4 regions of the Streptomyces sp. NPDC052109 genome follow, and region 1 is predicted to be linked to each of the others. Evidence: riboswitches for the same ligand, from Rfam matches in the RefSeq annotation. Region 1 holds a riboswitch; each other region holds the start of a gene.

Region 1 (7,403 bases):
TCGTATCCGGTCCTCGCGGTGCACAGGTAACTGCCGCCGCAGGAGCCGTTGCTGCCCGAAGTGACGTCGTTGAGCGCCGACGTGTGGCTGTACGGGTACGAGCCGTTGACGACCTGAGAGGTGTTTCCGGCCAGGGCGTAGACGCTCGCGATGATCGGCGACGAGACGCTGGTGCCTCCGACCTCGACCCATCCGTCTGCACCCTGGGCGAGGCCGAGCTGAAGCTCGGTGTCGCACAGCATTCCGCCACCGCAGTTGTTGTACGTGTCGTAGACCGCCACCCCGGTGTCGGGGTCGGCGACCGCCGACACATCGGCGACGGTGCGCTTGGCGCATCCGGAGTCACGCTGCCAGGACGGCTTGGCCTCGTACGCCGAGCAGCCCGAGCCCGCCCCGCTCCACGCCGTCTCGGTCCAGCCGCGCGAGTTGGCCGCCTTGCTCAGCGAGGTGCCGCCCACGGCGGTGACGTACGGGGAGGAGGCCGGCCAGGAGACGCCGTAACCGGAGTCACCCGAGCTCGCTGTGATCGCGACGCCAGAGTGCTTGAAGTGCGAGTCGAAGGAGGTGATGGTGTTGTCCTCGGACCCGCCCCAGCTGTTGGAGACGGAGGCGACGCCCGAGGTGGTGGCGGTGTCCTCGGCCTTCACGAGATCCGCGACGTTCGTCGATTTTGCCTCGACCAGGAGGATGTGGCAGCCCGGGCATGTCGCCGAGACCATGTCGAGGTCGAGGCTGATCTCCTCGGCCCATCCGTAGTCGCCCGAGGGCAGCGGCGATGCCTGCCCGCTCTGATTCACCTTGCGAAAACAGCCGTTGGCGCGGGTGCACGACGGCAGACCGTAGGCGCTGCGGTAAGCGGCCAGGTCGGACTCGGCGTTCGGGTCGTCCATGGCGTCGACGATCGCCACCGTTCGACCGGATCCCGAGGTACCGCCCAGGTGGTAGGCGGAACGCAGATCGGACGGCACGTACCCCATCGTGGTCGGGGATCCGGTGGTGAACGGGGACATGCGGCCCGAGGCAGTGCGGTGGGCCTTCATGACGCCGAAACAGCGGGCCTGTCCCGCTTGCAAGGGACGGAAGCAGCCGAAGCCCGTCGTCCCCGCGGAGGCGGACGGGCGCGGGGCGGACGAGAGAGCGGCGGCCTGGACACCGGTGGCCAGGCCGATGGTGAGGCCAGTGACGGTGAATGTGAGCATCGCGGTGAGGGCAGCTGCCATCCGCCGCACCCGGCGTCTCGGTCGGCGGTGGTGGATCACCGGGGATCCGGAGGGTATTTCGCGTCGGTGCATCAAGCCTCCGTGCGGTTTCGGGCGGTTCGGAAGGGCCACATGACGAAAAGCAGCCTTGACGGACGGCATGTCAGGGCAGCTGAGGGCCGGGTGGTTTCACCATGCGGCCGCCGTCTTCCGCCGGTCAAGGCCATGTCAATGCAGGTGTTGTGGGGCTGCCGCGGTGAGAGAGTGAACCGCCGGTGGCGCCGGCGTGTGCGCGGTAGTGCTCGCTCCGTGGCCACGCAAACTCCTGCGCCACCTGTGGAATGAGTCGGGCTGCGGCGAGACCGGCGTCGTCAGCCGGCGTCGGCGGTGTGGGACCCCCAGCGTTCCTCTATCCTGGCCAGGCGCCAGTAGGCGATGGCCACGGCCCAGACGACCACGAACAGGCCGACGATGACGTAGCCGACGTTGTCCAGGTTCAGTCCGGCGATCCAGCCGGTGACGTCATCGCTCAGGCCGAGCTTGTCGTGCAGAACGCCGACCAGCTCGATCGTGCCGACGAAGAAGGCCACCGCGATGGACAGGCCGGTGATCGTGAGGTTGTAGAACACCTTGCGTACGGGGTTCGAGAACGCCCACTGGTAGGCGAAGTTCATGAACGTGCCGTCGAGGGTGTCGAACAGGCTCATGCCGGCGGCGAAGAGCAGCGGCAGGCACGTGATCGCGTACCAGGGGAGACCTGCGGCGGCGCCGTTGCCGGCCAGGGCGAGGAGCAGGACCTCGGTCGTGGTGTCGAAGCCGATGCCGAACAGGAAGCCCAGGGGGAACATCTGGCCAGGCCGGTGGATGGACTTGGTGAGCCGGCCCAGGATGCGGTTCATGAAGCCGCGCGAGTCGAGATGGGCCTCCAGTTCCGCTTCGTCGTAGCGTCCGGCGCGCAAGGCCCTGAAGACACGCGTGATGCCGAACAGGGCCACCAGGTTGAGCGCGGCGATCAGGTACAGGAAGCCGCCGGAGACCGTGGTGCCGACGGTGCCGAGTACCTGGTGGGTGCGGGAACCGTCGTTCATCAGGGCGCCGGCGAGCTTTGCGCCGCCGGCGACCAGCGCCGCCATGACGACCACCACGCTGGAGTGGCCGAGCGCGAACCAGAAGCCCACCGACACCGGCCGCTTGCCGTCGGCCATCAGCTTGCGGGTGGTGTTGTCGATCGCGGCGATGTGGTCGGCGTCGAAGGCGTGCCGCATGCCGAGGGTGTAGGCGGTGATACCCAGGCCGACGCCGAACGCCTTGGCGCCGACCTCGTAGTGGCGCGGGACCACGAGCAGGAAGAGGATCCCGAAGGCGACCACGTGCAAGGCGACGATCACGGCCAGGAGGCCCGCGGTTCGGACCGTGTCCTCGCGCCGCCAGCGGAAGGAAGGGGAGGCGGCGGTTTCGGGCACGCCTTCGGGCATGGTCATACGGTCACGCTCCAGCACCTCGTGGATCAGCTTCGTGCTGCCGTGGCCGGTCTCCTGGCTGACGGGTCAACGCGCCCGCCCCTGCCTTCCCGGCCGCGAGGCCAGTGGCAATGCATGGGGCGGGAACTCCCCGATCACAGTGGCGAGGGCCGCTCCGGACTGAGCCCCCTGAGGGACTTTCACCGGTCTTCCCGAACACCACGGCCCGCTCACCCTAGAAGGCCGGAGGTTGAGGCTGCAAGGCTGCATAACCGAGCAGGTATTGAGGCGGGATTTCGCGGACTGCGATGATGGGCCCATGCATCTCGTCCCCGCGGAACGCGCCGGGCAGCGCACCATCGACGGCCATCGCGTCTGCGACGCCATCGCCGCCGTCGGCGAACCCGAGCGGGTACGCGCCTGGGCCGACCGCTTCTCCCTGCTCTCGGATCCCGGGCGCCTGTCCCTGCTGCTCGCCCTTCACGAGGCTGGCCCCATCGCTGTCTCCGACCTCGCCGTCGCCACCGGCATGAGGGACACCGCCGTGTCCCAGGCCCTGCGGCTGCTCCGGACAGCGGGTGTCGTCCACGGCGAGAAGGACGGCCGAATCGTGCGCTACCGGGTCGTCGAGGGCCCGATGGCCGCGCTGCTCGAACACTGCCTGTCCCGAGACGCATGACGAGATCCGCGGCCGCACGCGATCGCGGCGAGCGTCGCGCAACGCTCCCGCGTCGGCGCGGCCGCTCGGTTCAGGCGTGTGCGTGCCCCGTACGACGGCGTGCGACCCAGCCGCGGACTGTCCACCGCGAGGAAGCCGGCGAGCGGGATCCCGAGCAGCGGGACGTAGTAGCCGACGACGGCGACCACCGTGATGCAGGGCACCAGCCGGTGACCGCCGCGACGAGCAGGAACGGCGCGACGAACACGCCCGCGTAGAAGTGCAGGCGCAGCACCAGCGTGCGCAGGGCCGAGGGCGCCGCCGCGGAAGCAGGGCCCTTTTTCGGCGCGCCGGCATCGCCGGCCGTGTGTGGTGGGGCGGTGGTGGGCGGTTCGGCGGACATGGGCCTGCTCCTGCGGCGTATGGGTGTCACGTCAGCTGTCGGCTGAGCGGAACGGTTCGGCTGGGTGGCCGCGAGCGGTCGCTGGTCGCCATCGGCACGGGGACTCCGGCCGCCCAGGGCGGGTTGCACCTTGCCTTCCACGTCGCCGAGCCCCACCACACCGCGATGGTCATGCACGGCATGCGGATGGTCCAAGCGCCGCACGCACCGACACCGCACGCCACCGCCGCCCACGTCGGGGCGGCCCTGCTGCTGACCTGGTGGCTGCGGCGCGGCGAGGCGGCACTGTGGTCGCTGCTGCGGTGGGCGGTCGCGTTCGTGCCGGGACTTGCCGCCTGGTGGCACGTGGCCGACGGGGCGTGGCCCGCGCCGGCCGGGCCAGGGCTTGCGCGTCGGGCTGCCGGTGAGCCGTGGGCGCCCAGGCAGGTACGGCTGAGGTACGCCGTTCACCGACGGGGGCCGCCGATGGGGATGTCGTACGCGCCCTGACCCCCGACATCCCTTCTTCCGCACGGAGATCCCTCACCTCATGTCCAGGACCCGCACCACCCTGCGCCGCGCCTGCGCCGTCACCACCCTCACCGCCGCCGGACTTCTCGCTGCCGCGGGCGTGGCCTCGGCGCACGTCACCGTCCACCCCGACAGCTACGCCAAGGGCGCCACCGACGGCGTGCTGACCTTCCGTGTCCCCGACGAGCAGGACGGCGCGTCCACCACCAAGGTCCAGGTCTTCCTGCCCACCGATCACCCCGTCCTCGGCGTCCTGGTCCACCCGCAGGACGGCTGGACCGCCCGGGTCACCGACACCAAGCTCAAGACGCCCGTCAAGACCGACGACAGCACCATCACCGACGCCGCCTCCGAGATCACCTTCACCGGCGGGAAGATCGCGCCGGGCCAGTACGAGGACTTCGACGTCGCTTTCGGCCAACTGCCCGACGACAGCGACCAGCTGACCTTCAAGACCCTGCAGACGTACTCCGACGGCAAGATCGTCCGCTGGATCGAGGAGGCGCAGGGCGGCCAGGAGCCGGAGAACCCCGCGCCCGTGCTCAAGCTCACCGCCAAGGGCGCGGAGGACGGCGCCGGCACTGCGACCGCCTCGGCGGCGGGTTCGAAGAGCTCCGAGAGCGCGAAGGCGACCGCCTCGGCCGGCGACTCGACCGCCCGCGGTCTCGGCGTCGCCGGGCTGGTCGTCGGCGTACTGGGCCTGGCCGCGGCGGGCTTTGCCGTCGTGCGCGGCCGTTCCGCCGGATCCCGGGCGGAGTAGCGCACCCGCCCTGCCGACGGTGGTCGTCGGCAGGGCAGCGGTCCGCCGCCGTGAACCCCCGGCCCAGTCGTCTCTGCCGTGACGCGGACCACAACGTCGCTTCGGAACTCGACCCTCGGCGGCCCCGACTCCTGATGCAGTACGGCGCGATCCGACCGACGCCGTACGACGTGATCTGGAGACGCGGTTGATGGACGAGTCCCGGCAATCCTCTTCCTCCGGCGCGGGTGCGGTGTCGCGGAAGCTGGTGCTTCCGCCCGCCCTGTGCGGGTTCCTTCTCCTGCTGGCGGTGATGTTCGCGGTGTCGTACGCCGTCGGTGCCGCCGCAGGGCCCGTCGCACCCGGCATGCACGGCACCGGCACGAGCCGGGGTGTCGGCGGTCCCGGCGGGGGCGGCGGCACGGACGACATGGGGGACATGAACGGGGGTGACCACTGATGGGCGGGGAGCCGGTCACCGTCGACCTGGTGACGACCGACCTGACCATTGGTGGCATGACCTGCGCGGCCTGTGTGAGGCGCGTCGAGAAGAAGCTCGGCAAGCTGGACGGGGTCACGGCGACCGTCAATCCGGCCACCGGACGGGCGCGTGTGAGCCACCCGCCGCGGATCAGCCCCGAGGAACTCGCCGCCGCCGTCGAGAAGGCCGGCTACACGGCTGCCCTGCCGGAACCGCCCAAGCAGCCCGAGACACGCGAGGGCAAGGACGCGGGCGAGTCCGGGGAAACTCGCCAGGAGCGGGGTCGGCTGCTGATCACCGCGCTGCTCGCGGTGCCCGTGCTCGTGCTGTCGATGGTTCCCGCGCTGCAGTTCCGTGACTGGCAGTGGCTGTGCTTCGCGCTGGCCGCCCCGGTCGCCGTCTGGGGCGCGTTGCCCTTCCATGTGCGTGCCGCGCGTGGCCTTCGGCATGCGGCGGCAACCATGGACACCCTGGTGTCGCTCGGTGTGGTGGCGTCCTTCTCCTGGTCCGCCTACGCGCTCTTCCTCAGCGGTGCCGGAGAGCCCGGCATGCGGATGCCCTTCACTTTGGTGCCCTCGGCTTCCGACGGCGCGGCGCACCTCTATCTCGAAGCGGCCGTCGGCGTACCGCTGTTCGTCCTGGCGGGCCGGTTCCTGGAGGCGCGGGCCCGGCGCGGGACCGGGGCCGCGCTCAGGTCACTGGCCCAACTCGCCGCCAAAGAGGTGACGATCCGCGATGGCAACGACGAACGGCTTCTTCCCATCGAGTGGTTGAGGGCGGGGCAGGTCTTCGTCGTGCGGCCGGGGGAGCGGGTGGCCACCGACGGGCAGGTGGTGGAGGGCAGTTCTGCAGTGGATCTGTCCCTGGTCACCGGGGAGAGCGAGCCGGTCGAGGTCGGGCCGGGTTCGGCGGCGGTCGGCGGCGCTGTCAACGCCGGCGGGCTGCTGTTGGTGGAAGCCACGGCCGTCGGTGCCGACACCCAGCTCGCCCGGATCACCCGGCTGGTGACCGAGGCACAGGCCGGTAAGGCGCGGGCGCAGCGGCTGGCCGACACGGTGGCAGGCGTCTTCGTCCCCGTCGTGCTGACGCTGGCCGTCACCTGCCTCGGATTCTGGCTCGGTGCCGGGGCCGACCCGCAGGCCGCCGTCACCGCGTGCGTGGCCGTCCTCGTCGTGGCCTGCCCGTGCGCGCTCGGCCTGGCCACGCCGACCGCGCTGATGGCCGCGACCGGCCGCGGTGCCCAACTGGGCGTCCTGGTCAGCGGACCCCAGGCTCTGGAGGGGCTCCAGCACATCGATGCGGTCGTCCTGGACAAGACCGGCACGCTCACCTCCGGTCACATGACCGTCGCCCGGGTCACGGTCGTACCCGACGGACTGGGCAAGGAGGCACTGCTGCGACTGGCCGGTGCCGTCGAGCACGGCTCGGAGCACCCCCTGGGCCGGGCGATCGCTTCCTACGCCCGGCGGGAACTCCCCGAGGGGCCGCTGCCGGACGTGAGTGAGTTCGCCGCCGTGCCGGGGCGGGGCGTGCGGGGCCTGGTCGAGGGCCGGCTGGTGGAAGTCCTCGCCCTGGAGGGCGAGTTGCCCACCGCACTGGCAGACGCGCTGCCGGTGGCCGAGGCTGCCGCCCACACGCCCGTCGTGGTGCGGGTGGACGGTGTGGCCGAGGCCCTGATCGAGGTCGGGGACGTCGTACGGCCCGGCGGTTACCGGGCCGTGGACCGGCTGCGGCGCCTCGGGGTGCGGCCGGTGCTCGCCACCGGTGACCGTGAGGCACCCGCGCAGGCCGTGGCCGCGGCACTGGGCATCGACGAGGTGCACGCCCGCTGCACTCCCGAGGCCAAGGCCGGCCTCGTACGGGGCCTGCAGGAGCAGGGCCACCGCGTCGCGGTCATCGGCGACGGAGTGAACGACGCCGCGGCCCTGGCCGGCGCCGACCTGGGCATCGCCA
Region 2 (7,403 bases), on a different contig from region 1:
GACGCTGCTCAACAAGGTCCTCAAGGCCGAGGGCAAGGGCCAGGTCACGGACGCCGGTCTCGGCGCCCGGTAGCGACAGCCCGGCCGACGAGTTCCCAGGAGGTGACGGCCGTGGTCATCCCGTCCGCCAAGGCCGGCGGGACCGCCACGCCCGGCGGACGGTGCGTCACCCTCCTGGGGGCCTCCGGGCCGGACCGTCGATCCGCCGGTGCGATCGCCCTGCCGAAGGCCAGCGAGCCCCCGCCGTTCCGGCGCGGCTGCATCTCGCCGGGCGGCCGCGCAGCCGACTGCAGCTGAGGGACGCCGGCGCCGAACGGGGCGCGTGCAGCGGGCCGTTGACTCCCTGGCGGTTGCGCCGGCGCAGGCCACGCCGCCCCTCCACGCCCTCCTGGCCGACGACGGCCACCGGGACACCGGCAGCGGTCCGGCGCTCCTCCTCCCTCCCGGTGTTCCGGCTCGCCGGTGACGCGCCCGGTGCGGGAGCCGGGTGTCACCCAGCGCCGCACCTACGATCACGGCCATGGGCGAACGGCGATCCGCAGCGGTGCGGCAGGGCGGACGGTGGCGGCTGCCTTCGTCGCGCTTCGTGCCGGCGGTGGTGATCTCGCTCATCGTCGCGACCCTGGCCGGGCTCTTCGTCGGCGCCTACTGCTGGGCCATGGCCGATCCCGTACCGCATCGCATCCCCGTGGCGGTGACGGGAAAGTCGGTGAAGGGCGACCGGTTCACCGATGCGCTGGAGACCACGCTCCGTACGTCGCTGGTCCTCCATCCGTACCCCGACTACGGCCATGCGCTCGCCGCGGTCGACGCGCAGCGGGAGTTCGCGATCCTGCAGCGCCGGCCGGCCGGGGTGGAGGTCGATGTGGCGAGCGCGGCGGGTGCGTCGGTCGCCCGGGTCCTCGGCCAGGGCGCCCCGGTGGTGGGCCGGACGCTCCCCGTCCCCGTGCAGGTCAGGGACATCAAGCCGCTGCCGGCCACCGACCCTCAGGGGCTCGCGGTCTTCTACATCGTCCTGGGATCGAACATCCTCGGTTTCGTCGGTGCCATCCAGCTGGGGGTGCACGCCCAGGGGCTGCGCCCCGCCGAACGGGTCGCCACCACCGCCGCCTACTCCGTGCTGGGCAGCCTGTGGATCTGCGTCATGGCCGACTGGGTGCTCGGCGTGGTGCGGCTGCCGTTCGCCCAGTCGTGGGGCATCTGCGCGCTCACCATGTTCACGGCGGGGATGATCTTCACCGCCTTCCACACCTTCCTGAATCGCTGGGCGCTGCTGCCGACCTGGCTGCTGCTGGTCATCCTCGGCAACCCCTCGTCCGGGGGCGCGGTCGCCTGGCCGCTGCTTCCTCCCGTCCTGGGCTTCCTGGGGCGGTTCCTGCCGCCGGGCGCGTCGGTGAACGCCCAGCGCAACGCCATCTATTTCCCGGACAACCAGCACGTCGAGCCCTATGTGGTGCTCGTCGCGTGGTGCCTGATCGCCACGTCGGTCTTCGTCGTGTGGCGTGCGCGCCACCCCGCCAGCCGGGCGACCGCCCAGGCCGCCACGCCCGGCGGGGGGTGAGCGGTCGGGACGGGTGGCGCGTCGGACAGGAGCCGGCGGACCCGGAGCCGGGCCCGGCGGCGCCCGAGCCGAGCGCCACGTGGGTCCTGGTGCCGCGGTCCCCTCTCCACAGCGCCGGTGGGGGGGGCGCCGGTGCCGAGGGCTTCGCCGCGCGTGGCTTCGGTCCCGGGGCACGGTCCCGATACGAACGCCCGGCACGCGGGAGACCGCGTGGCAGCCCCCCCTCCGGCCACGCCGGAACCGATCTGCTGTCCCTCGCACTGGTCGCGCGGTGACCGCGCGCCCCGCCGAAACCGCGGTGCGCAGCGCGTATCCGCCCGGGAATCCCGGCCGCCCGCACCAGGCGGCGCGGACCCGGTGCCGTCCGCTGGAGCAGTCGTACACCCCCTTGCCCAGCGCCTCGCGGGGTTGCCCAGCGGCGGAGCCCCTCACCACCGGGCAAGCTGGGAGGTGGAGGTGGTCGCCGTGGCCGGTGAGACGCCGCTGATGATCGTGGACGGTGCGGGCGTCGTGGTGCGGTGGAGCCGCCGGGCGGAGGAGCTGCTGGGACGGCCGGCGGCCGAGGTGATCGGGCGTCCGGCGACCGACCTGGTCAGCCCCCTTCCCGCGCCGGGCCGCAGGCAGGGTGACCTGCCTGATGGCGCACAGGGAGCTGCCCACGGTGACCTGCGCGTGCGGGCGATGCCGGGTGAGGACGGTTCGGTGGCGTGGGGGATCTTCCTGCCGCCCGCGAGCGGGACGGTGCCCGGTCTCGAGACCGCCGTGCTGGAGGCAGTGTCCGCCCACACATCGAACGCCGTGTTCGTGGTGGACGAGGAACTGCGGGTCGTGTCGGCCAACGCGGCCGCGCAGGCACTGTCCGGGGCGAGCGCCCGGCGGCTCCAGGGACAGCCCCTCACCCAGGCGTGGCCTCATTCCGCCCCCGGTGAGCTGGAGCACGTCCTGCGCCGGGCCATGGCGGGCGGCGCGCCGGAACCGGACCGTGTCATCCGCACGGACCTGAGGAACGATCCCCGGCACACGCACGTCGCCGTCTCGGTGCTTCCCCTGCGGGACGCGCCGGGGGCGGTGGTCGTGGCGCACGACGTGACGTGCCGGGAGAAGGCGCGCCGCGCCACCCGGGCCCTGCAGTCCGTCCGGGACCGGGTGGGACAGACCCTGGACGTCGTGACCACCTGCCAGGAGCTGGCGGACGCGCTGGTCCCCGAGTTCGCCGACATCGCCGTGGTGGAAGTGGTGGAACCCGTGGTGCGGGGCGAGGAACCGCCGCTGAGTCCTCTGGGACGGGATGTGCCGCTGCGCCGGGCCGCCTTCGGGCACAGTGGGGGTGATCATCAGACCCGGGCGCATCCGGTCGGGGACGTCCGCGCGCTGCCGTTCGCGACCCCGTACGCGCAGGCGCTGGCCGACCTCAAGCCCCGCGCGACCGTCCTGCGCCCGGACACACCCTGGCTGGCGGCCGATCCGGTGCGTGCCGAGGCGATGCGCGCGTCCGGTGCCCGTGCCCTGCTCGTCGCACCGCTGACGCTCCGCGGAAAGGTGCTCGGGCTGCTGAGCCTCTACCGCACCGAGCGGTCCGACGGTTTCGGCGACGAGGACGTCTCCCTCACCCTGGAACTGGCCACGCACACCGCCCTGAGCATCGACAACGCCCGCCGCTACACCCGCGAGCACACCATCGCGGCGGCGCTGCAGCGCCATCTGCTGCCCCCGGCTCCCCCGTCGCAGACCGCGGTCGAGACCGCCGGCCTGTACGTGGCCGACGACCGGGGGGCGGGCGGCTGGTCCAACTCCTGCGCCCTGCCCGGCGCCCGAACGGCCCTCGTGGTCGGGGAGGTCGCAGGCCACGGCATCCACACCGCCGTCACTATGGGTCAGCTGCGGACCGCCATGAACACGCTCGCCGCACTGGACCTGGAACCCGACGAACTCCTGGCCCGGCTCGACGACGCCATGGCACGGCTCGCGCGGGAGCGGAGGGCGCTGCCGCTGGGCGATCCCCTGCGCAGGCAGCCCCTCAGCGCGACGTGCCTGTGTGCGGTCTACGACCCGTTCACCCATACCTGCACCATCGCCTCCGCCGGACATCCGCCGCCCATCGTCGCCGCCCCCGGTTCCCGCCCCCGCGTGGTCGAGCTGGCCGCCGGTGGCGCCCTCGGCGGAGGAGGAGGCCCCCCGTACGCGACCACCGCCGTCACCCTGGCCGACGGAGACGTCCTCGCCCTCTACACGACCTCGCTCCTGTCCGCCGTGCGGCCCGAGGACGCCACCGGCGACCCGCAGCCCCTCCGGCGCATGCTCGCCGACGTCGGCCGGCCCCTGCAGGACCTGTGCGACGACGTCCTGTACCGGCTGAGCGCCGACGCCCTGTCCGGCGACGCCATCCTCCTTCTCGCCCGCACGCGCCCCTTCCCCACCGAGCGCGTCACCACCTGGCCGCTGAACCAGGAGCCCACCGCCCCCGCCGTCGCACGGCGCCGCACCCGGCGTCAACTCGCCGCCTGGGGCGTGGACGACGAAACCTCCTACGCCACGCAGGAAATCGTCAGCGAGCTGGTCACCAACGCCCTGCGGTACGGCGCGCCGCCCGTACGACTGCGCCTCATCAACGACCGCAGCCTCACCTGCGAGGTCCACGACTGCGGCACCTCCGCCCCGCGGCTGCGCCACGCGCGGTCGGTCGACGAAGGCGGCCGTGGCCTGTTCATCTGCGCCCAGCTCGCGGAGAACTGGGGCATCCGCTACACCGGCGACGGGAAGACGGTCTGGACCGAGCAGGCCCTTGCGGCCCAGGGTCGGTAGGACCGACGGACGCCGGCCCCGCGGGGGCCTGCTAGGTTCGCACGCGGGTGAGCGGCTCCGGCCGGGGAGACGCGCGACGGGGGACGACGACCCGTTGACGGCACCCACGACAGCACCAGGAGTCACCCCGTGACCAGCCGAGTCCTGCTCGTCTCCGCCGCCACGAGCGCGTCGTTGCGGCAGGCCCGGTTCGACGACGGCGGCTCGATCGACGACGGCGGTGCGGCACGGGCCCGGGCGGCGGCCGGGGGGCTGCCCCCCGCGGCGCGTGCTCGGACGTCACCCGGCCTGCGCTGTCGGGAGACGGCCGCGGCGCTGGGCCTCGACGGGGTGGCGGCACTCGCGGTACCGGAGCTGGCGGGTCTGGATGTGGGGCGGTGGCGAGGGCGCACCCTCGACGAGGTGGGGGCGGCCGAGCCGGAGGCGGTGGGCCGCTGGCTGACCGACCCCGACTGCGCGCCGCACGGGGGCGAGTCCGTGCGGGACCTGTGCGCACGGGTCGGGCGGTGGCTGGTGGACACCCAGGCTCTGGAGGGCCGTACGCTCGCCGTGGTCGAGCCGGAGGTGGTGCGGGCGGCGGTCGTCGACGCCCTGGGCCTGCCCGCCACGGTCTTCTGGCGTCTGGATGTGCCACCGCTGTCCATGACCGAACTCAGCGGCCGGGCCGGGCGCTGGAACCTGCGCCTCGGGCGTCCGCCGGCCGCGCCGGAGGCCGAGTAGGCGCCGACGGCCGCCTGCGGTCCGGGCCGCCGGGTCCCGGTGACCCGGCGGCGCCGCCCTCGGCGGCTGTCGCGGCGGGGCAGGTGCGACGACGATCCGTGGAAGTGCCCTTGGCGGGCGTCCCCCTGAGGCGGCGGCCGGTTGCCGCAGCCGTCGGGAGAGAGCGTCCGGCTCGCGGTCAGCGGAGGTGATGTGCCCGGAGAACTCCAGAGGGCCCCGGTGGTTCCGCAGGGCCCTCTGGTCTCCGGACGGTCCGGACGGGAGTCAGCGCGCGGCCGGAACGGCTCGCCCGCTCGTGGCCGTCGTCGGCTTCGGGTTGAGCAGTCTGTCCGCCAACTCGCCGAAGGCGAGGCCGAATCCGCCCCACAGGACGGACTGGATCGCCAGTGCCGAGAGCCGGAACCGCCACAGCAGGGTGGCCGGGAAGTCCTTCGGCACCTCGTTGACGGCGGGCAGGAACTCGTAGGCCAGGCCGATCACGACGACGAACGCGGCCACCGCGACGACTGTCGCCCACCAGGTGCCCAGGCTGGGCGCCAGGCGCTTGCCCAGGATGGTGGCGGCGACCGCGAGGAGGACGCTGAGCAGCATCATCAGGAAGTACAGGGTGGTCCGCTTGCCGATGGTGTCGGGCTCGCCGACCGACGGCGGATTGGCCGGGTACTTCAGGAACGGCACGACGTACACGGCGACCAGGGCGCAGCCCGACAGCAGCAGCGCCGTGGCGCGCGGGCTGAAGCGGCCCACACGGCCGAGGGCGAAGCAGAAGGCGAGCGCGGCGATGCCGCCGAAGGCGACCCCGTAGACGAGGACGCCGGTGGCGAGGCCGGCGGTGGACTGCAGGGAGCGGGAGACGACCTCCATCTCGTGCTCGTGGGAGTGGGCGTCCTCGAAGGCGATCGCCTTGTCGACGCTCGGCTCACCGAGGACGTACGCCACGATCAGGGCGAGCACGCCTGCCGCGAGGCCGGCGAGCATGCCCCGTACGAGAAGGTTCCGTACGGTTGCGGAGTTCATGGGTGCGCGGCGTCCCTCGCGTCAGTGGCAGGGGAAGCCGAGCAGGTGGCGGGCGTCGTGCACCCACTCGTGGACGTCCGTGCCGTTGAACACGGAGGTGGCGCCCTGCTCGGCGCCGACGAAGTAGAGCAGGACCAGCATCAGGATGCCGAAGAAGACCGCCCAGGGCGCAATCGCCTTCAGCGGCAGCTTGGCGGGGAGGGCGGGAGTGGTGGCTGTCGGCTGGGCGACGGTCTGCGCCATGGCAGGACCTCCTCTGGGAGTTCGCGTCCCATCTCGGTGGTGCACAGGACGACGGCCACGGGTCTGACTCACGGGCCCCTTGGGGGGTTCCGCATACAGTGGCGCGACCGTGCCGGATTCCCACCGGCTTCCGTCTCGCCGTCGTCGATATCGGACCGACCCTACCGCGCGACACGGGCATGGCCAAGACGGCCTTCGCCCGGGTGATCTTCTTCTCTGACCAGGCGGGACGCTACGGGGCCCGTGTGTCAGCGGTGGCGGTGTTCCGGCAGTCGCCCGTCGGCGAAGGCACTCACGCCCTCCGGTCGGCCGGTGATGGCGAACACCGCGTCGAACAGGAGCAGTTCGCGTCGGGCGCCGCCTTCCGGGAACGTGGTCCCCGAGGATCGCCCCTGCGCTCCCCCCGCCGTCCCGCCGGCGGTCCTGCTCACCAGGCCGCCTCCCGGGTGGTGCCGGGCCCGGCGAGCCCCAGTTCACGGTCGCCGAGCGGGGCGAAGAAGCGCGCCACGTCCGCGTCGGTGACCTCGGCGAGGGTCGCCGGGGACCAGCGCGGTCTCCGGTCCTTGTCGATGATCTGGGCGCGGATGCCCTCCATCAGGTCGGGTGAGCTCAGGGCGGCGCAGGAGGCGCGGTACTCCTGGTCGAGGACCCGTTCCAGCGGTCCGAGGCGCCGGGCGCGGCGGACCGCGGCCAGCGTGACCTTCAGCGCGGTGGGCGACTTGGCGAGCAGGGTCTCCGCCGTCTCCTTGGCGTCGGGGCCGCCGTGCGCGAACAGCCGGTGGACGATCTCCTCCACCGTGCCGGCGGCGTAACAGGCGTCGATCCACTCCCGCCAAGCGGCCAACTCCCCTGGGAACGGCGGCTGTACGTGTCGCGCGAGGGCGTCCCGCACGGGCAGCTCGGCCAGGTCGTCGACGAAGGAGCCGAGGTCCGCGGACGGCACGCAGTGGTCGGCCAGACCGCACAACAGGGCGTCGCCTGCGCCGATCTGCGAACCCGTCAGGGCGAGGTGGGTGCCCAGCTCACCCGGGGCGCGGCCGAGCAGATAGGTGCCGCCCAC
Region 3 (7,403 bases), on a different contig from region 1:
GAGCACGTCCGCTCACTGAGGCACACCAACAATGTCGTCACCGAGGCCATGCGGCTCAGGCCGGCCGTATGGATATTGACGCGGCGCGCGGTCACCGACACCCAACTCGGCGGCTATCGCATTCCGGCCGGGGCGGACATCGTCTACAGCCCCTACGCGATCCAGCGCGACGCCCACTCCTACGACCGCCACCTCGAGTTCGACCCCGACCGGTGGCTGCCGGAGCGGGCCAAGGAGGTGCCCAGGCACGCCATGAGCCCCTTCAGCACGGGCAACCGCAAGTGCCCCAGCGACCACTTCTCGATGACACAGCTGAGCCTGGTCACCGCGGCGATCTCGGCGAAGTACCGCTTCGAGCAGGTCGCGGGGTCGGACGACACCACCCGCGTGGGCATCACGCTCCGCCCGCATGACCTGCGGCTGAGGCCGATGCCCTGGTAGGACTCCTGGTACCGACGCGCGCTCAGGCGGCTTCAGGGCCCCGGAACGCGCGCCGGTAGGCGTTCGGGGTGGTGCCGAGGGCCCGCACGAACTGGTGGCGCAGCGCGGCGGCCGTACCGAACCCGGTGCGCCAGGCGATCGCGTCCATCGTCTCGTCGGTTCCCTCCAGCAACTCCTGTGCGCGCAGCACCCGTTGACGCAGGATCCACCGGTAGGGAGTCGTCCCGGTCTCCTGCTGGAAGCGGCGCGCGAAGGTGCGCGGCGCCATGTGGGCGCGGGCTGCGAGCTGTTCGACGGTCACCTCCGTCTCGAGGTGCTCCTCCATCCACACCAGCACCTCGCCGACGGTGTCGCACGAGCCCTTCGGCAGCGGGCGCTCGATGTACTGCGCCTGCCCGCCGTCGCGGTGCGGCGGTACGACCATCCGGCGGGCGATCTTGTTGGCGACCTCGGGCCCCTGCTCCTTGCGTACGAGGTGCAGACAGGCGTCGATCCCGGCGGCGGTGCCGGCCGAGGTGATCACGGGGTCCTCGTCGACGTAGAGCACGTCCGGCTCGACGGTGACCCCCGGATACCGGCGGGCGAGCTGTTCCGCGTGATGCCAGTGCACCGCGCACCGCCGGCCGTCCAGCAGCCCGGCCGCGGCCAGCAGGAACACCCCGGAGCAGACGCTGAGCACCCGGGCCCCCCGCTGGACGGCCCGGCGCAGGGCGGTCAGCAACTCCTCCGGGTACTCCCGTACGGCATACGTCTCCCCGGCCGGCACGGCGATCAGATCGGCCTCCTCCAGCCGCTCCAGCCCGTAGGGGGTGGACACGGTGAACCCGCAGTGGGTGGCGAGGGTGGGCCCCTCGGCGGAGACCACGGCGAAGTCGTACACCGGCAGCCCCTCGTCGCTGCGGTCGATGCCGAACACCTCGCACACGACACCCAGCTCAAAGGGATGCACCCCGTCCAGCAGCACGGCGGCCACGTTCTTCAGCATGCTGCCAGTGTGCCGCGTCGGCGGCAGTAATTCGAGGGTGTGCGGCAGTCCTGCCACTCACGGTAAGGAGTGTTCCGCGCGACAGTGATGGCATGAACGGAAACCAGATCCAAGGCGTCATCGGCGTGCTCGTCACCCTCGGGATCCTCGTCCTCATGATCCTCCCGTCCGCGGTCGGCGCCGTGCGGGAGTGGCGCGTCGACCGGCAGCTCAGGCAGGCGGAGCGCGGCGAAGACGAGGGCGCGCCGGAGCAGGGATGCACCCGCAGCCGACACGGGGCGGCGCACCCCGCCTGAGGGAAGGGGCGGCAGCCCTGACGCTGCTCACGGCGACCGGTGCGCACGCCGAGGGGAGGGGCGACATCCGGGTCACGGGTGCCGTCGTCAACGGTGGGAAGGACGTCACGATCGGCACCACCCGGCGCGTCACCTACCCGATCGCCATCACCGTCCGGGACAACTCGGGCGTGAGGGGACCGACGCACGTCAAGCGTCTTCGACAAGGCCGACGGCTCGGGCTTCGGCGACTGGACCGGCACCACGTGCGTCGTGGGAGGGCCTGAAGTACCACGGGTTCACCGGGCAGGACGTGACGCTCCAGTTCAGGGCGGACGGCGCCGCCCACTACCGCGCGGTCAGGACGGTGCGGACGGGCGACGCCGGGAAGCTCGGCACCAAGGTCACCGCCACCTCGGCGGGCAGCTGGCGCTGGTACTTCCCCGGCACGACGACGACCGCGCGGATCGTGTCGGCCGGGGACGCGGTGAAACTGAGGTAACGGCCGGTCAGAAGTCCTCGTCCAGGTCGACGGTGCCCTCCACCGCGACCTGGTACGCCGACGGGCGACGCTCGAAGAAGTTCGTCAGCTCCTGAACACCCTGCAGCTCCATGAAGGAGAACGGGTTCTCCGAGCCGTACACCGGGGCGAAACCGAGGCGGGTCAGGCGCTGGTCGGCGACGCACTCCAGGTACTGCCGCATCGACTCGGTGTTCATGCCCGGCAGGCCGTCGCCGCACAGGTCGCGGGCGAACTGCAGCTCGGCCTCCACGGCCTCCTGGAGCATGTCGGTGACCTGCTGCCGGAGATCGTCGTCGAACAGGTCCGGCTCCTCCTTGCGGACCGTGTCGACCACGTCGAAGGCGAAGGACATGTGCATGGTCTCGTCGCGGAACACCCAGTTGGTGCCGGTGGCGAGACCGTGCAGCAGGCCCCGGCTGCGGAACCAGTAGACGTACGCGAACGCGCCGTAGAAGAACAGGCCCTCGATGCACGCCGCGAAGCAGACCAGGTTGAGCAGGAAGCGCCGGCGGTCGGCCTTCGTCTCCAGCCGCTCCAGCTTCTCCACCGAGTCCATCCACGTGAAGCAGAACTGCGCCTTCTCGCGGATGGACGGGATGTTCTCGACGGCCGCGAAGGCCGCCGCCCGGTCGTCCGGGTCGGGCAGATAGGTGTCCAGCAGCGTCAGGTAGAACTGGACGTGCACGGCCTCCTCGAAGAGCTGGCGCGACAGGTACAGGCGCGCCTCCGGGGAGTTGATGTGCTTGTACAGCGTCAGCACCAGGTTGTTCGCGACGATCGAGTCACCGGTCGCGAAGAAGGCGACCAGCCGGCCGATGAGGTGCTGCTCCTCCGGCGTCAGCTTCGCGAGGTCGGCGACGTCCGAGTGGAGGTCGACCTCCTCCACGGTCCACGTGTTCTTGATGGCGTCCCGGTAGCGCTCGTAGAAGTCGGGGTAGCGCATGGGGCGCAGGGTCAGCTCGAAGCCCGGGTCGAGAAGGTTGGTGTTACGGGTGGACATCACTGGCAGGCCTCGCAGGACTCGGGGTTTTCCAGGGAGCAGGCCACGGCGTCGGGGTCGGCGACCTGCTGGACGGGGATGGCGGCCGGGGTCTGCGCCCGGGCCGCGCGGGCGATCCGGGTCGCCGGGCGCGAGCGCAGGTAGTACGTCGTCTTCAGGCCCGACTTCCAGGCGTACGCGTACATCGAGGAGAGCTTGCCGATGGTCGGCGTCTCCATGAAGAGGTTGAGGGACTGGGCCTGGTCCAGGTACGGGGTCCGGGCCGCCGCCATGTCGATCAGGCCGCGCTGCGGGATCTCCCACGCCGTGCGGTACAGCGCCCGTACGTCGGCCGGGATCCAGGCGAAGTCCTGCACCGAGCCGTTGGACTCGCGCAGCGCCTCCCGGGTGCGCGCGTCCCACACGCCGAGGTTCTTCAGGTCCTGCACCAGGTAGGAGTTGACCTGGAGGAACTCGCCGGACAGCGTCTCGCGCTTGAACAGGTTCGACACCTGCGGCTCGATGCACTCGTACACGCCCGCGATGGAGGCGATGGTGGCCGTCGGGGCGATGGCGAGCAGCAGCGAGTTGCGCATGCCGACGGACGCGATCCGTGTCCGCAGGGCGGCCCAGCGCTCCGGCCAGGTCAGCTCGACGTCGTAGTGGTCGGGGTGCAGCACGCCCCGGGCCGTACGGGTCCTCTCCCAGGCCGGCAGCGGGCCGCTGCGCTCCGCGAGGTCGGCGGAGGCCTCGTACGCGGCGAGCATGATCCGCTCGGCGATCCGCGTGGACAGGGCCTTGGCCTCCGGCGAGTCGAAGGGCAGGCGCAGCTTGAAGAAGACGTCCTGCAGCCCCATCGCGCCCAGGCCGACCGGCCGCCACTTGGCGTTCGACCGTCCTGCCTGCTCGGTCGGGTAGAAGTTGATGTCGACCACGCGGTCGAGGAAGGTGACGGCCGTGCGGACCGTCTCGTCCAGCCGCTCCCAGTCGATGTCGCCGGTCGCCGTGTCGGCGAACGCGCCGAGGTTCACGGACCCCAGGTTGCAGACCGCGGTCTCCCCGTCGTCCGTGACCTCCAGGATCTCCGTGCAGAGGTTGGAGGAGTGGACCACGTGACCGGGCAGGGCCGTCTGGTTGGCGGTGCGGTTGGCGGCGTCCTTGAAGGTCATCCAGCCGTTGCCGGTCTGTGCGAGGGTGCGCATCATCCGGCCGTACAGCTCACGGGCCGGGATGGTCTTCTTCGCCAGGCCCGCCGCCTCGGCCTTGCGGTAGGCGGCGTCGAACTCCTCGCCCCACAGGTCCACCAGCTCCGGCACGTCCGACGGGGAGAACAGCGACCACTGCTCGTCGGCGTTGACCCGGCGCATGAACTCGTCCGGGACCCAGTGCGCGAGGTTCAGGTTGTGCGTACGGCGGGCGTCCTCACCGGTGTTGTCCCGCAGCTCCAGGAACTCCTCGATGTCGGAGTGCCAGGTCTCCAGGTACACCGCCGCGGCGCCCTTGCGCCGGCCGCCCTGGTTCACGGCGGCCACCGAGGCGTCCAGGGTCTTCAGGAACGGCACGATGCCGTTGGAGTGCCCGTTGGTGCCACGGATCAGCGAACCGCGGCTGCGGATGCGGGAGTACGACAGACCGATGCCACCGGCGTGCTTGGAGAGCCGGGCCACCTGGTGGTAGCGCTCGTAGATGGAGTCCAGCTCGTCCAGCGGGGAGTCCAGGAGGTAGCAGGACGACATCTGCGGGTGCCGCGTGCCGGAGTTGAAGAGGGTGGGGGAGGACGGGAGGTAGTCGAGCCGGCTCATGAGGCCGTAGAGCGCGGCGACTTCGTCCACGGAGCGGATGGTGTCGTCCTCGGCGAGACCGCTCGCGACCCGCAGCATGAAGTGCTGGGGCGTCTCGATGACCTTGCGGGTGATCGGGTGTCGCAGCAGGTAGCGGCTGTGCAGGGTGCGCAGGCCGAAGTAGCCGAAGCGGTCGTCGGCCTGGCGGTCGATCAGCGCGTCGAGCCGTTCGGCGTGCAGCCGCGCGAACTCGGCGGTCCGGTCGGCGATGAGCCCCTCGCGGTGCCCCACGGCCACGGACTCGGTGAAGGACGTCACGCCCTGCGAGGCGGCCTCGGCGCGGATGGAGACGGTCAGCAGCCGGGCGGCGAGCCGGGAGTAGGCGGGATCGTCGGAGATGAGTCCGGCGGCGGCCTCCGTGGCCAGCTCGCGCAACTCCGCCTCGTCGGCCCGGGCGGACCGGCCGCGCAGCGCGGCGGCGGCGACCCGGCCGGGGTCGGCGTCGGGGAGGTCGGCGGTCAGCTCGGTCAGGGTCCGCAGCAGCGCGGCTCCGGGACCGTCGGTCTCCAGGCCGCTGGCTGAAGCCGGGTCTGCTGGCGCGATGGTCACGTGGGGCTCTCCCTCGCTCGGCACGGGGGCCTTGCGGAGGGCAGGGGCAGCCACGAGCGCACACGGCGTCGCGTCCACCGGCCCATTCCACGAGGCCCGGACGTCGGAAGGCACCCTGGCCGGACGGCCGGGCGCACGCTGCCGGCAGGTCCTCGGACTGACACAGGCGTGCGAAGGCACACAAGTACACCGTTGCGGGACAGTTCCGGATTCGCACCGGATTCCCCTGCGGCGACAGCGAGGATGAGCATACATCTAGTGCCGGGCTGTCGCGTCACCCCCAGATGTTGTGTCGCGTCGGTCTCAGAGCGTCAACTGGTAGGTGAGCAGAGTGATGTCGTCCAGATGCGGCACGGGATTCCAGTCCCGCTCGGGCGTGCGAACGAAACCCAGGCGTTCGTAGAGCCGGTGGGCGGCGTGCATGCTGCGCTGGCTCGACAGCACCACGGCCGTGCAGCCCTCGGTGGAGCGGGCGCGTTCGAGGCAGGTGCGGACCAGGGCTTCGCCGGCGCCCCGGCCGCGTGCGTCGGGTACGACGGCGAGCGCCCGGATCTCGGCCTCGCCGGGGCGGGCGATGTCGGCGACGGGGCCGCCGGACGGGACGAAGGTGACGCCGCCGACGACCCGGTCGCCCGCAACGGCGACGAGGACCTCGGCTGCGGCCGCGCGCGCGGCGACGTCCTTGAGCACGGGCAGATACGGGTCGCTCTCGCCGTAGTCGAGGAGACCGTCGTCCAGGTAGGCACGGGCGGTGAGTTCGCCGAGCGCGGCGTACTCGCTGGGTTCCGCTGTCCGGATCCGGATGTCCATGCGGGCGAGTGTGTACGACAGCGGGCCGCCGTCGCATGCGCTTTCCGGCGGCCCGCTGTCGCGCTGATCGGGACTAATGGACGCTTCCCGCCGTCGCCGGCGGCAGCTCCACCTGGACTCCCGGGTCTCCCGCGTCCGCCGTGTAGTCCTCCGGCCTGGTCTCGTCGAGGCCCTCGGGGGCCTTCACGGCCTTGAGGACGAAGGTGAGGACCACGGTGACCGCGACGTTCAGCACGAACGCCGTGAGGCCGATGTAGCCGATCTCGCCGATGCCGGGGATCTCCTTCGCCGAGCCGCCGAAGTGCTTCTGGGTCGGGGAGGCGACGCCGTACGCGGCGACCGTGCCGTACACCATGCCGACCGCCCAGCCGGCGAGCAGGGCCCAGCGGTGGAACCAGCGGGTGAACAGACCGCCGACCAGGGCCGGGAAGGTCTGCAGGATCCAGATGCCGCCGAGCAGTTGGAAGTTGATGGCGACCGTCTTGTCCATGGTGAGGACGAAGACCAGCGCGCCCACCTTCACCAGCAGCGACACGAACTTGGAGACCTGCGCCTCCTGCTTCGGCGTGGCGTCCGGCTTGATGAAGTCCTTGTAGATGTTGCGGGTGAAGAGGTTCGCCGCCGCGATGGACATGATCGCCGCCGGGACCAGCGCACCGATGCCGATCGCCGCGAAGGCCACGCCCGCGAACCAGTCCGGGAACATGTCCTCGAACAGCTGGGGGATGGCCAGCTGGCCGTTGGTGACCTTGACGCCGGCCGCGATCGCCATGAAGCCCAGCAGCGCCAGCAAGCCCAGCATCAGGGAGTACAGCGGCAGGATCGTGGTGTTGCGGCGGATCACCTCACGGCTCTTGGAGGACAGGGTCGCGGTGATCGAGTGCGGGTACATGAACAGCGCGAGCGCCGATCCCAGCGCGAGCGTGGCGTACGTCCACTGGCCCGCCTCCGGCGGGGCGAGCGCGCCGCGCGGCTTGCCCGTCGCCGGGTTGACCTGGCT
Region 4 (7,403 bases), on a different contig from region 1:
AGCGTGCGATACGCGCGTTGAGCCGGTACTCGTCGCGCCAGAAGGCGGCCGAGGCGGTGCCGTCGCCGTCGCGGGCGTCGTCGTGGACGGCGCGGATGTCGCCGCCGGCGCACAGGCCGCGCTCCCCCGCGCCGGTGATGACCACGGTCTCCACGGCCGGGTCGTGCTCCCACGCGGTGAGCGCCTCGTCGATGCTGCGCACCATGGCATGCGTGAGGGCGTTGAGGGCCCGCGGCCGGTTGAGGGTGATGTGGGCGGCCCGGCCGGCGGTGTGGAAGAGGACGGGTTCGTCGGTGCCGGTCATCCGGACGCCTCCGTCAGGCCGCGGGCCACGATGACGCGCATGATCTCGTCGGTTCCTTCCAGGGTCTGTTCGACACACGGGTCTGGGACGATCTTCTCGACGGCGTGCTCGCCGGGGCCGCCGTGCGAGGGCAGCGCGCGGTCGTGCACCGAGTATCCGGTGCGGTGGGCGGCCCGCTTCGCGCGGCCCCCGGCGACGAGCGGGGTCAGAGGGAATCCGCCCGGCGCCGTGGCGGAGTGAAGGCGTACAGGCCGAGGATGTCCGGCAGCGGAGCCACGCCGGGGCCGCCGGAGCGCACCCAGGTGACGATGTCCTCGGTCGCGTCCGGATCGTTGACGAGCCCGAGCCAGACCGGCCGCGCACCGGCGGCCCGGCCCGCCGCGGACGGCTGTACGACGATGACGTTGGCCTGATCGCACACGTCGAGGCAGTCGGAGATGCGCACCGGTACTTCCGCCCGCAGGCGCGCCGTCTGCGCCGCGTGATCGACCCCGGTCACCTTGGGACTGCCGCAGCAGCAGTCCCGGCACACGACGACCCGGCAGGGCACCGCACCGCTCCCCGCCCCCGCCTCGCCCGCCGCCTCACGCGGTCGCCTCCTCTCGGGCACGCCCCGTCACTCCCCTCCCGGGGAGATCCGCCCCGGTGTCCGTCGAGGTGGCGACCGCGTGAGTCTCCTGGCTCCCGGATCGTCGCCCGTCCCGCCCTCTCACCCCGGTCGGGGAAGGTGGCCTGCCGGAAGTCGCTCGCCGGTCACAGTGGCGGGACCGCGCCGGATTCACACCGGCTTCCTCGGATCGCCGTCGCCCATGTCGCCGATCATCATGCCATCTCGGCTGGAGGGTCTCACGGGTGCGGTCGCCGCCCGCCCCGGCATGGGCTCGAGTGCGCCGGCGATCGGCGTTCGGGCGACCTGCTCGAGGGGCTCCGCGGTCTGCCCTGCTCCGAACCCTGGTGCCGCGCCCGGAGCGCACCGGCACCCGGCCGGAGCCCGTCACACCGCACCCCCTCGGCACATCACTGTACGTTGTGCACCGGGCCGTTCACGAACCGGTGGACCTCGCGGCCCGCGCCTTCGTCCGCTTTCCCTGTGACGTCCCGCACCGGCACGTCTGCCTCAGCGAACGGGCCGTCGCCCACGGGGTGTCACCCCGCGGCCGCAGGTACGGCAGATCGCCCCCCCGGTCAGCCAGGGACGCCCCGCCAGGTGACGAGCCACCTCCCGACGCCCGCACCACGGCGGACGCGAGCCGCGGCCAGGTCACCGCTGCCGGCTCCCCGCATGGCGCAAGCCGGGACGGGCGGCGGGGCGTATGCGGGGGACGAGCGCCGGGACATCGGCGCGGTAGGCGTCGTAGGAGGCGCCGAACTGCCCGGCCATGAGGGCGTCCTCGATCCGGACCCTGCGCAGCAGCCAGGGCACGGCGACCACCGGCACGGCCGTCCAGACACCGAAGCCGAAGGCCGGCATCGCACCGACGATCAAGCCGAGCAGTCCGGTGTATATGGGGTGGCGGACCAGCCGGTAGGGGCCGTCCGTGCGCAGCTCATGGTGTTCCTGGACCATCGGGACGCTGGCCCACATCGTGCCCAGAACCCAGCGGGCCCACAGCAGCAGAGCGGTGGAGGCGACGGCGAGCAGGACGCCGAGGACCGCCAGTTCGGGCTGCCAGTACCGCAGGTGACGCCAGAAGCCCCGGGAGTGCCCGAGTGCGGCGGAGAACACATAGACGCCCGCGATCAGCAGCAGCCGGCGCGGCAGTGTGCGCCGCAGACCGCGCGCCCAGCCGCGCACGCCTCTCCCGCTCTTCACGCCGAAATACACGGCGCCCGCGATCCAGGCGACGAGAAAGACCACCACGCAGACGCCGGTGATCAGGACGAGTGCCGAGTGAAGGGTGCCCATGCCTCAAGGGTGCTCCGCGCACGCAGAGGATCACCACCACCCACGGGTCGATGGAGAGCCCTCCACCTGCCTCCGTCCTCGGACGGGGAACCCACCGCTTCGCGCGGCAGCCGGCGGCGCGCCCCTGACTCTCGTCCGGTACGGGGCCGGCGTCACGGTGGCGGGGCCTGGATGCCCGGGCGGAACTTCGGGACGCGGAGTGTGATCTTCGTGCCCGCCCCGACACCCGTCTCGATGACCAGGCCGTGGTCGTCGCCGTAGACCTGACGCAGCCGGCGGTCGACGTTGCTCAGGCCGATGCCGGTGGCGGGGCCGGCCGTGCCGCGCAGGATCGCGCGCAGGCGTTCCGGTTCCATGCCGATGCCGTCGTCCTCGACGACGACCCGGGCCTCGGTTCCCTCGTCCTCGGCGGTGATCGTGACGCTCATGTGCTCCGCGGACTCCTCCAGACCGTGTTTGAGGGCGTTCTCGACGAGGGGCTGCAGACAGAGGAAGGGCAGCGTCACCGGGAGCACCTCGGGGGCGATGCGCAGGGTGACGCCGAGGCGCCGGCCGAAGCGGGCGCGGGCGAGTTCCAGGTACTGCTCGATGGAGCGCAACTCCTCCGCGAGGGTGGTGAAATCGCCGCCGCGGCGGAACGAGTAGCGCGTGAAGTCGGCGAACTCCTGGAGGAGTTCGCGGGCGCGCTCGGGATCGGTGCGGACGAACGAGGCGATGCCGGCCAGGGAGTTGTAGATGAAGTGCGGGGAGATCTGGGCCCGCAGGGCCCGGACCTCGGCCGCGTGGGCGCTGGTGCGCGCCCGGTCGAGGTCGGCGAGTTCGAGTTCCACGGAGAGCCGGCCGGCCGCCTCCTCGGTGGCCCGGAGCAGAGCGGTGGATTCGGCGCCGGCGCATACCGCGAGGGTGCCGTGAAGCGTGCCGTCCGCCGTGAGCGGGACCAGTGCGGCCCAGCGGACGGGGCAGTCGGCGTCGTCGCAGGACAGCGGGAAGGTCCGGGTGCGGGGCACAGGGGCGAGCTGTGCCGTCAGCTCCGCCCGGTGGTGTTCGGCGGTGCCGTCCCACGCGAGCACGGCGGCGCCGTCGGTGACCGCCAGTGCGGGGGTGCCGAGCAGCGGCCGCAGTCTGCGGGCGGTCTTGCGGGCCGTGTCCGGGGAGAGTCCGGCGCGCAGGGGTGCCGCGGCGAGCGCGGCGGTGTGCAGGGCCTGGGCGAGCGCCCGCGCTCCGTCACCGCCGGCCGAGTGCTCCTGCTGTCGCCGCGCCGCACCATGCCCCAGGGCGGCACCGAGCGCGAACAGCGCGAGCCCGACCAGGGCGAGGGCCGCGGTACCGAGTACGGTCATGGGCGCCGCGGGTCCGGGCCGACGACGCGGCCGGAGGCGCCACCCGCGCGCCCGGCCCACCCGGAACGCACGCCCTTCCGTCGGGCCGGCGGGGCGCCGTCCCGGTCGGAGTCGCGGCCGCGCACTCCCCGCCCCGCCGTCACCGCGGCACGAGGACCGGCGCACGCCGCCATCTCGCGGCCCACGTCAGCGGCCGGTCCGGCGCTCCCCGCGCTCGAAGGGCCCCCGCGCGTCCCACGACCGCGTCGCCCCCACCACCGGCCGACGCCCGCCCGCGTCCCGCCGCGCACCGCAGCAGCCGACCCGGCGCCGCCCCCGCCCCGTCGCCCCGGGCGGCCGCCGCCCGCACGCCACCGGCCGGACGGACGGCCGAGGCCCACTCCCGTTCGTCCGCACGCGGCAGTGGCCGACTCCGCGCGTTCTGCGCTCGGTCGGTCCTCACGCGATCCCCGGTCCGGCCGGTCGGCGGGTGCGGGGGCCCCGGGGTCGGGGTGGGCGAGGTGGGCTGGGAGGGTCGGGTGGGTGGCGGTCGTGGGCACGGCGGCTCCTCGGTCAGGTCGTGGCCGGTCCGGGGCGGGGGTCGGGGGGCGGTTCGGGCAGGTGCAGGCGGGCCATGGTGGCGGCGGTGCCCGGTGGGACACGGCCGCGGGTGGCCAGGGAGATCAGGACCATCGCCGCGAAGCCCACGGGGACGGACCACACCGCGGGCCACGCCAGCAGAGTGTGCAGCCAGCCCGAACGGGCGCCGCCGGCGATGGTGGTGGTCACCGCGGTGAGCGCCGAGCCGCCGCCGAGGAGGAGCCCGGCGATCGCGCCCGGCGGGGTCAGGCCGCGCCACCAGATGCCGAGGACGAGCAGCGGACAGAACGAGGACGCTGAGACGGCGAAGGCGAGTCCCACCGCGTCGGCCACCGGCAGGTCGCCGACCACCGCGCCGGCCGCCGTGGGCACCGCGATCGCGGGCAGCGTGGCGAGCCGGAAGTGGCGCACGCCCAGCGTCGGCAGGACGTCCTGGGCGAGGACGCCCGCGACGGACATGGTGAGTCCGGACGCCGTGGAGAGGAAGGCCGCACAGGCGCCGCCCGCGACGAGGGCGCCGAGCAGGTCCCCGGCCGTCCCGCCGATCAGCCGCTGCGGCAGGACGAGCACCGCGGCGTCGGTGTCGCCGGTGAGCAGCAGGTCGGGCGCGTACAGCCGGCCGAGGATGCCGTACAAGGGCATGAGCAGGTAGAACGCGCCGAGCAGACCGAGCACGCTCACGGTGGTGCGGCGGGCGGCACGGCCGTCGGGGTTGGTGTAGAAGCGGACGACGACATGCGGCAGGCCCATGGTGCCGAGGAAGGTGGCGAGGATCAGCCCGTAGGTGGAGTACAGGCTGTGCTGTTCGCGGTCCGAGGAGAGGGGCTTGGCCCAGCTGGAGGGCGCGGTGCGGTCGGGGGCGCGGTCCGGCAGGGGGACGCGGGACCCGGCCGGGAAGCGCAGGGCGGTGTCCGCGCCGATCCGGTGCCGGCCCTCGCCGAGCCGCAGCGAAACCCCGTGCACCGCGCGGCCGTCGACGGTTCCGGAGGCGGTCACCCGGACCGGCTCGTGCACGGTGAGGGTGAGCGCGCTGTCGACGCGCACCTCGGTGGAGCGGTGGAAGACGGGCCGGGCGTCCCAGGCGGGGGCCGGCGCGTGGTCGGCGCGCCAGGCGAGCAGCAGGAACACCACCGGCACCAGCAGGGCGGTGAGTTTCAGCCAGTACTGGAAGGCCTGGACGAAGGTGATGCTGCGCATCCCGCCGGCCGCGACCGCCCCGGTCACCACCGCGGCGACGACCAGCCCGCCGAGCCAGCCGGGGGCGCCGGTGAGCAGCCGGAGGGTGAGGCCGGCGCCGCGCAGCTGGGGCAGCAGGTAGAGCCAGCCGATGCCGACGACCAGCACCCCGGCGATCCGGCGCACCGCCCGGGACTCCAGCCGGGCCTCGGCGAAGTCGGGCAGGGTGTAGGCGCCGGAGCGGCGCAGCGGGGCGGCGACGAAGGCCAGCAGCACCAGGAAACCGGCGGTGTAGCCGATCGGGAACCAGAGCATGTCGACGCCCTGGGCGAGGACGAGCCCGGCGACGCCGAGGAAGGAGGCGGCGGACAGATACTCGCCGCTGACCGCACAGGCGTTGAGGCGGGGGGCCACGGAGCGGGAGGCTACGTAGAAGTCGGACGTGGTGCGGGAGACGCGCAGGCCGAGCGCGCCGACGAGGAGCGTGGCGAGGATCGCGGCCGTCACGCCCACGACGCCGTACGTCTGGTTCACCGGAGGGCCCCGGCGGGTGGTCGGCGCATGCTCAGGGGCGTTCCGGCGGAGCGCCGCCGGCCGAGTCGTTCTCGTTGCGCTCTGCGCGGCGGACGTACCAGGCGCCGAGGGCCAGCAGGGCGGGGTAGGGCGCCACGCCCAGGACGAGCCAGACGGCCGGCGGGACGCGGGGCGCCGCGCCGGCGGGCGGGAGGGCGCGCAGGAGCACGGGGAGCAGGCCGAGCAGGGCCACGAGGAGGCTCGCGGCGAGCAATCCGGTGCGCAGCTGACGCCGCATCAACTGCCGTACGCGTTCCTCCGACCCAGGATGCGGAGCGGGCACGGGACGCGGCGCGGCCGGGCCTGCGAAGGGGAGCGGCCGTCCGGTGACCACCTCTCTGCGAGGGACGGACTCCGCACCCATGACGCACTCCCGACGCAGCGGTGATCACCTTGTGCTGCGGCGAGTGTACGCAGCGGGCCGACGCGGAGACAGCCGGTGGACGAGAATCACCACAGGTCCGTCACCCACGGTCCGCTGCGGCCGCTCAGCGGGCCCTGCCCGCCGCGTGTGCGGCGAGCAGGTCGCGCAGTTCCCGGGCGTTGCGCCGGCTCACGGCGAGGACGCGGTCGCCGATCCGTACGGTCACGTTGCCGCCGTCCAGGCGGAGTTCCTCGATACGGCCGAGCGCGACGAGCCGGCTGCGGTGGATGCGCACGAATCCGCGTGCGCGCCACTGCTCCTCCAGGGTGGACAGCGCGACGCGCACCAGGTGGCTGCCGTGCCGGGTGTGCAGCCGTACGTAGTCGCCGTGGGCCTCGACGTAGGTGATGTCGGCGACGGGCACGAACCGGGTCACCCCGCCCAGTTCCACGGGGATGTGATCGCCCGCGGCGGGCGCCGGTTCGGGCGTGGGCGCGGCGGCCGCGGCCGGCCGGGGTCCTTGTCCGGCCCGGACCAGTTCGGCGACCCGGCGGACCGCTTCGGCGAAGCGCTCCTTGCGGAGGGGCTTGAGCAGATAGTCGACGGCCTTGAGATCGAAGGCGCGGACCGCGAAGTCGTCGTGGGCGGTGACGAAGACGATCAGCGGTGGGGCGGCGAACCCACCCAGCAGCCGGGCCAGTTCGAGGCCGTCGAGCCCCGGCATGTTGATGTCGAGGAAGACGACGTCGACGGCCTGCTCGCCGTCCGGCCCGGCCTCCACGGCGCGGCCGAGCCTGCGCAGCGCCTCGGTGGGCCCCGCCGCGGGCGTCACGGTGCCGACCCGCGGATCCTGCCCCAGCAGATACAGCAGCTCCTCGAGCGCGGGCTCCTCGTCGTCGACCGCCAGCACCCGCAGGGGCACCTCGCTCGCGCTCATCTCCGCCGGCTCCTTTCCTCTTCAACCACTCACCTGTGCAGGGTGGCCTCCCCCGCCGCGGGCGTCGAGATGGCACACGCCGGTGTACGACGGCCGTCACCGGGCGAGGATTCCGGAGTCCGCGCAGACGGCCAGCCCGAGGAGGCCCGGTGGCATACGTGAAGCCCGACGAGTGGGACGCACACTACGCCGGCGGCGGGCGGTTCCGTGAGCTGGGCGACACC

What was found. Region 1 has a riboswitch for cobalamin ahead of AB0L59_RS14780 (HoxN/HupN/NixA family nickel/cobalt transporter). Riboswitches for the same ligand answer to the same signal wherever they lie in the genome.
Region 2: linked by a shared signal. The riboswitch ahead of AB0L59_RS34690 (CbtB-domain containing protein) and the one ahead of AB0L59_RS14780 (HoxN/HupN/NixA family nickel/cobalt transporter) in region 1 are both predicted to bind cobalamin.
Region 3: linked by a shared signal. The riboswitch ahead of AB0L59_RS19760 (ribonucleoside-diphosphate reductase subunit alpha) and the one ahead of AB0L59_RS14780 (HoxN/HupN/NixA family nickel/cobalt transporter) in region 1 are both predicted to bind cobalamin.
Region 4: linked by a shared signal. The riboswitch ahead of AB0L59_RS34710 (hypothetical protein) and the one ahead of AB0L59_RS14780 (HoxN/HupN/NixA family nickel/cobalt transporter) in region 1 are both predicted to bind cobalamin.

Annotation. Positions count from the first base shown of each region.
Region 1 covers NZ_JBFAWF010000006.1:11,283-18,685, forward strand. The annotation lists gene AB0L59_RS14775 (S53 family peptidase) at 1-1,199, opposite strand, end outside; gene AB0L59_RS14780 (HoxN/HupN/NixA family nickel/cobalt transporter) at 1,571-2,680, opposite strand; cobalamin riboswitch at 2,707-2,898, opposite strand; gene AB0L59_RS14785 (metalloregulator ArsR/SmtB family transcription factor) at 2,979-3,338, shown strand; partial or broken gene AB0L59_RS14790 (PepSY domain-containing protein) at 3,544-3,720, opposite strand; gene AB0L59_RS14795 (hypothetical protein) at 3,844-4,209, shown strand; gene AB0L59_RS14800 (YcnI family protein) at 4,250-4,990, shown strand; gene AB0L59_RS14805 (hypothetical protein) at 5,181-5,429, shown strand; gene AB0L59_RS14810 (heavy metal translocating P-type ATPase) at 5,429-7,403, shown strand, end outside.
Region 2 covers NZ_JBFAWF010000024.1:116,872-124,274, forward strand. The annotation lists gene AB0L59_RS34665 (aliphatic sulfonate ABC transporter substrate-binding protein) at 1-73, shown strand, start outside; gene AB0L59_RS34670 (ABC transporter permease) at 521-1,561, shown strand; gene AB0L59_RS34675 (SpoIIE family protein phosphatase) at 2,027-4,363, shown strand; gene AB0L59_RS34680 (histidine phosphatase family protein) at 4,493-5,083, shown strand; gene AB0L59_RS34685 (CbtA family protein) at 5,348-6,100, opposite strand; gene AB0L59_RS34690 (CbtB-domain containing protein) at 6,122-6,343, opposite strand; cobalamin riboswitch at 6,379-6,518, opposite strand; gene AB0L59_RS34695 (hypothetical protein) at 6,592-6,774, opposite strand; gene AB0L59_RS34700 (enoyl-CoA hydratase/isomerase family protein) at 6,771-7,403, opposite strand, start outside.
Region 3 covers NZ_JBFAWF010000009.1:20,186-27,588, forward strand. The annotation lists gene AB0L59_RS19735 (cytochrome P450) at 1-441, shown strand, start outside; gene AB0L59_RS19740 (helix-turn-helix domain-containing protein) at 464-1,426, opposite strand; gene AB0L59_RS19745 (hypothetical protein) at 1,519-1,722, shown strand; gene AB0L59_RS19750 (hypothetical protein) at 2,015-2,203, shown strand; gene AB0L59_RS19755 (ribonucleotide-diphosphate reductase subunit beta) at 2,211-3,224, opposite strand; gene AB0L59_RS19760 (ribonucleoside-diphosphate reductase subunit alpha) at 3,224-5,593, opposite strand; cobalamin riboswitch at 5,719-5,874, opposite strand; gene AB0L59_RS19765 (GNAT family N-acetyltransferase) at 5,897-6,403, opposite strand; gene mctP (monocarboxylate uptake permease MctP) at 6,477-7,403, opposite strand, start outside.
Region 4 covers NZ_JBFAWF010000024.1:124,415-131,817, forward strand. The annotation lists gene AB0L59_RS34700 (enoyl-CoA hydratase/isomerase family protein) at 1-304, opposite strand, end outside; partial or broken gene AB0L59_RS34705 (acyl-CoA dehydrogenase family protein) at 301-486, opposite strand; gene AB0L59_RS34710 (hypothetical protein) at 510-854, opposite strand; cobalamin riboswitch at 975-1,098, opposite strand; gene AB0L59_RS34715 (isoprenylcysteine carboxylmethyltransferase family protein) at 1,566-2,210, opposite strand; gene AB0L59_RS34720 (histidine kinase) at 2,363-3,550, opposite strand; gene AB0L59_RS34725 (cation acetate symporter) at 4,103-5,839, opposite strand; gene AB0L59_RS34730 (hypothetical protein) at 5,871-6,242, opposite strand; gene AB0L59_RS34735 (LytTR family DNA-binding domain-containing protein) at 6,367-7,179, opposite strand; gene AB0L59_RS34740 (NUDIX domain-containing protein) at 7,329-7,403, shown strand, end outside.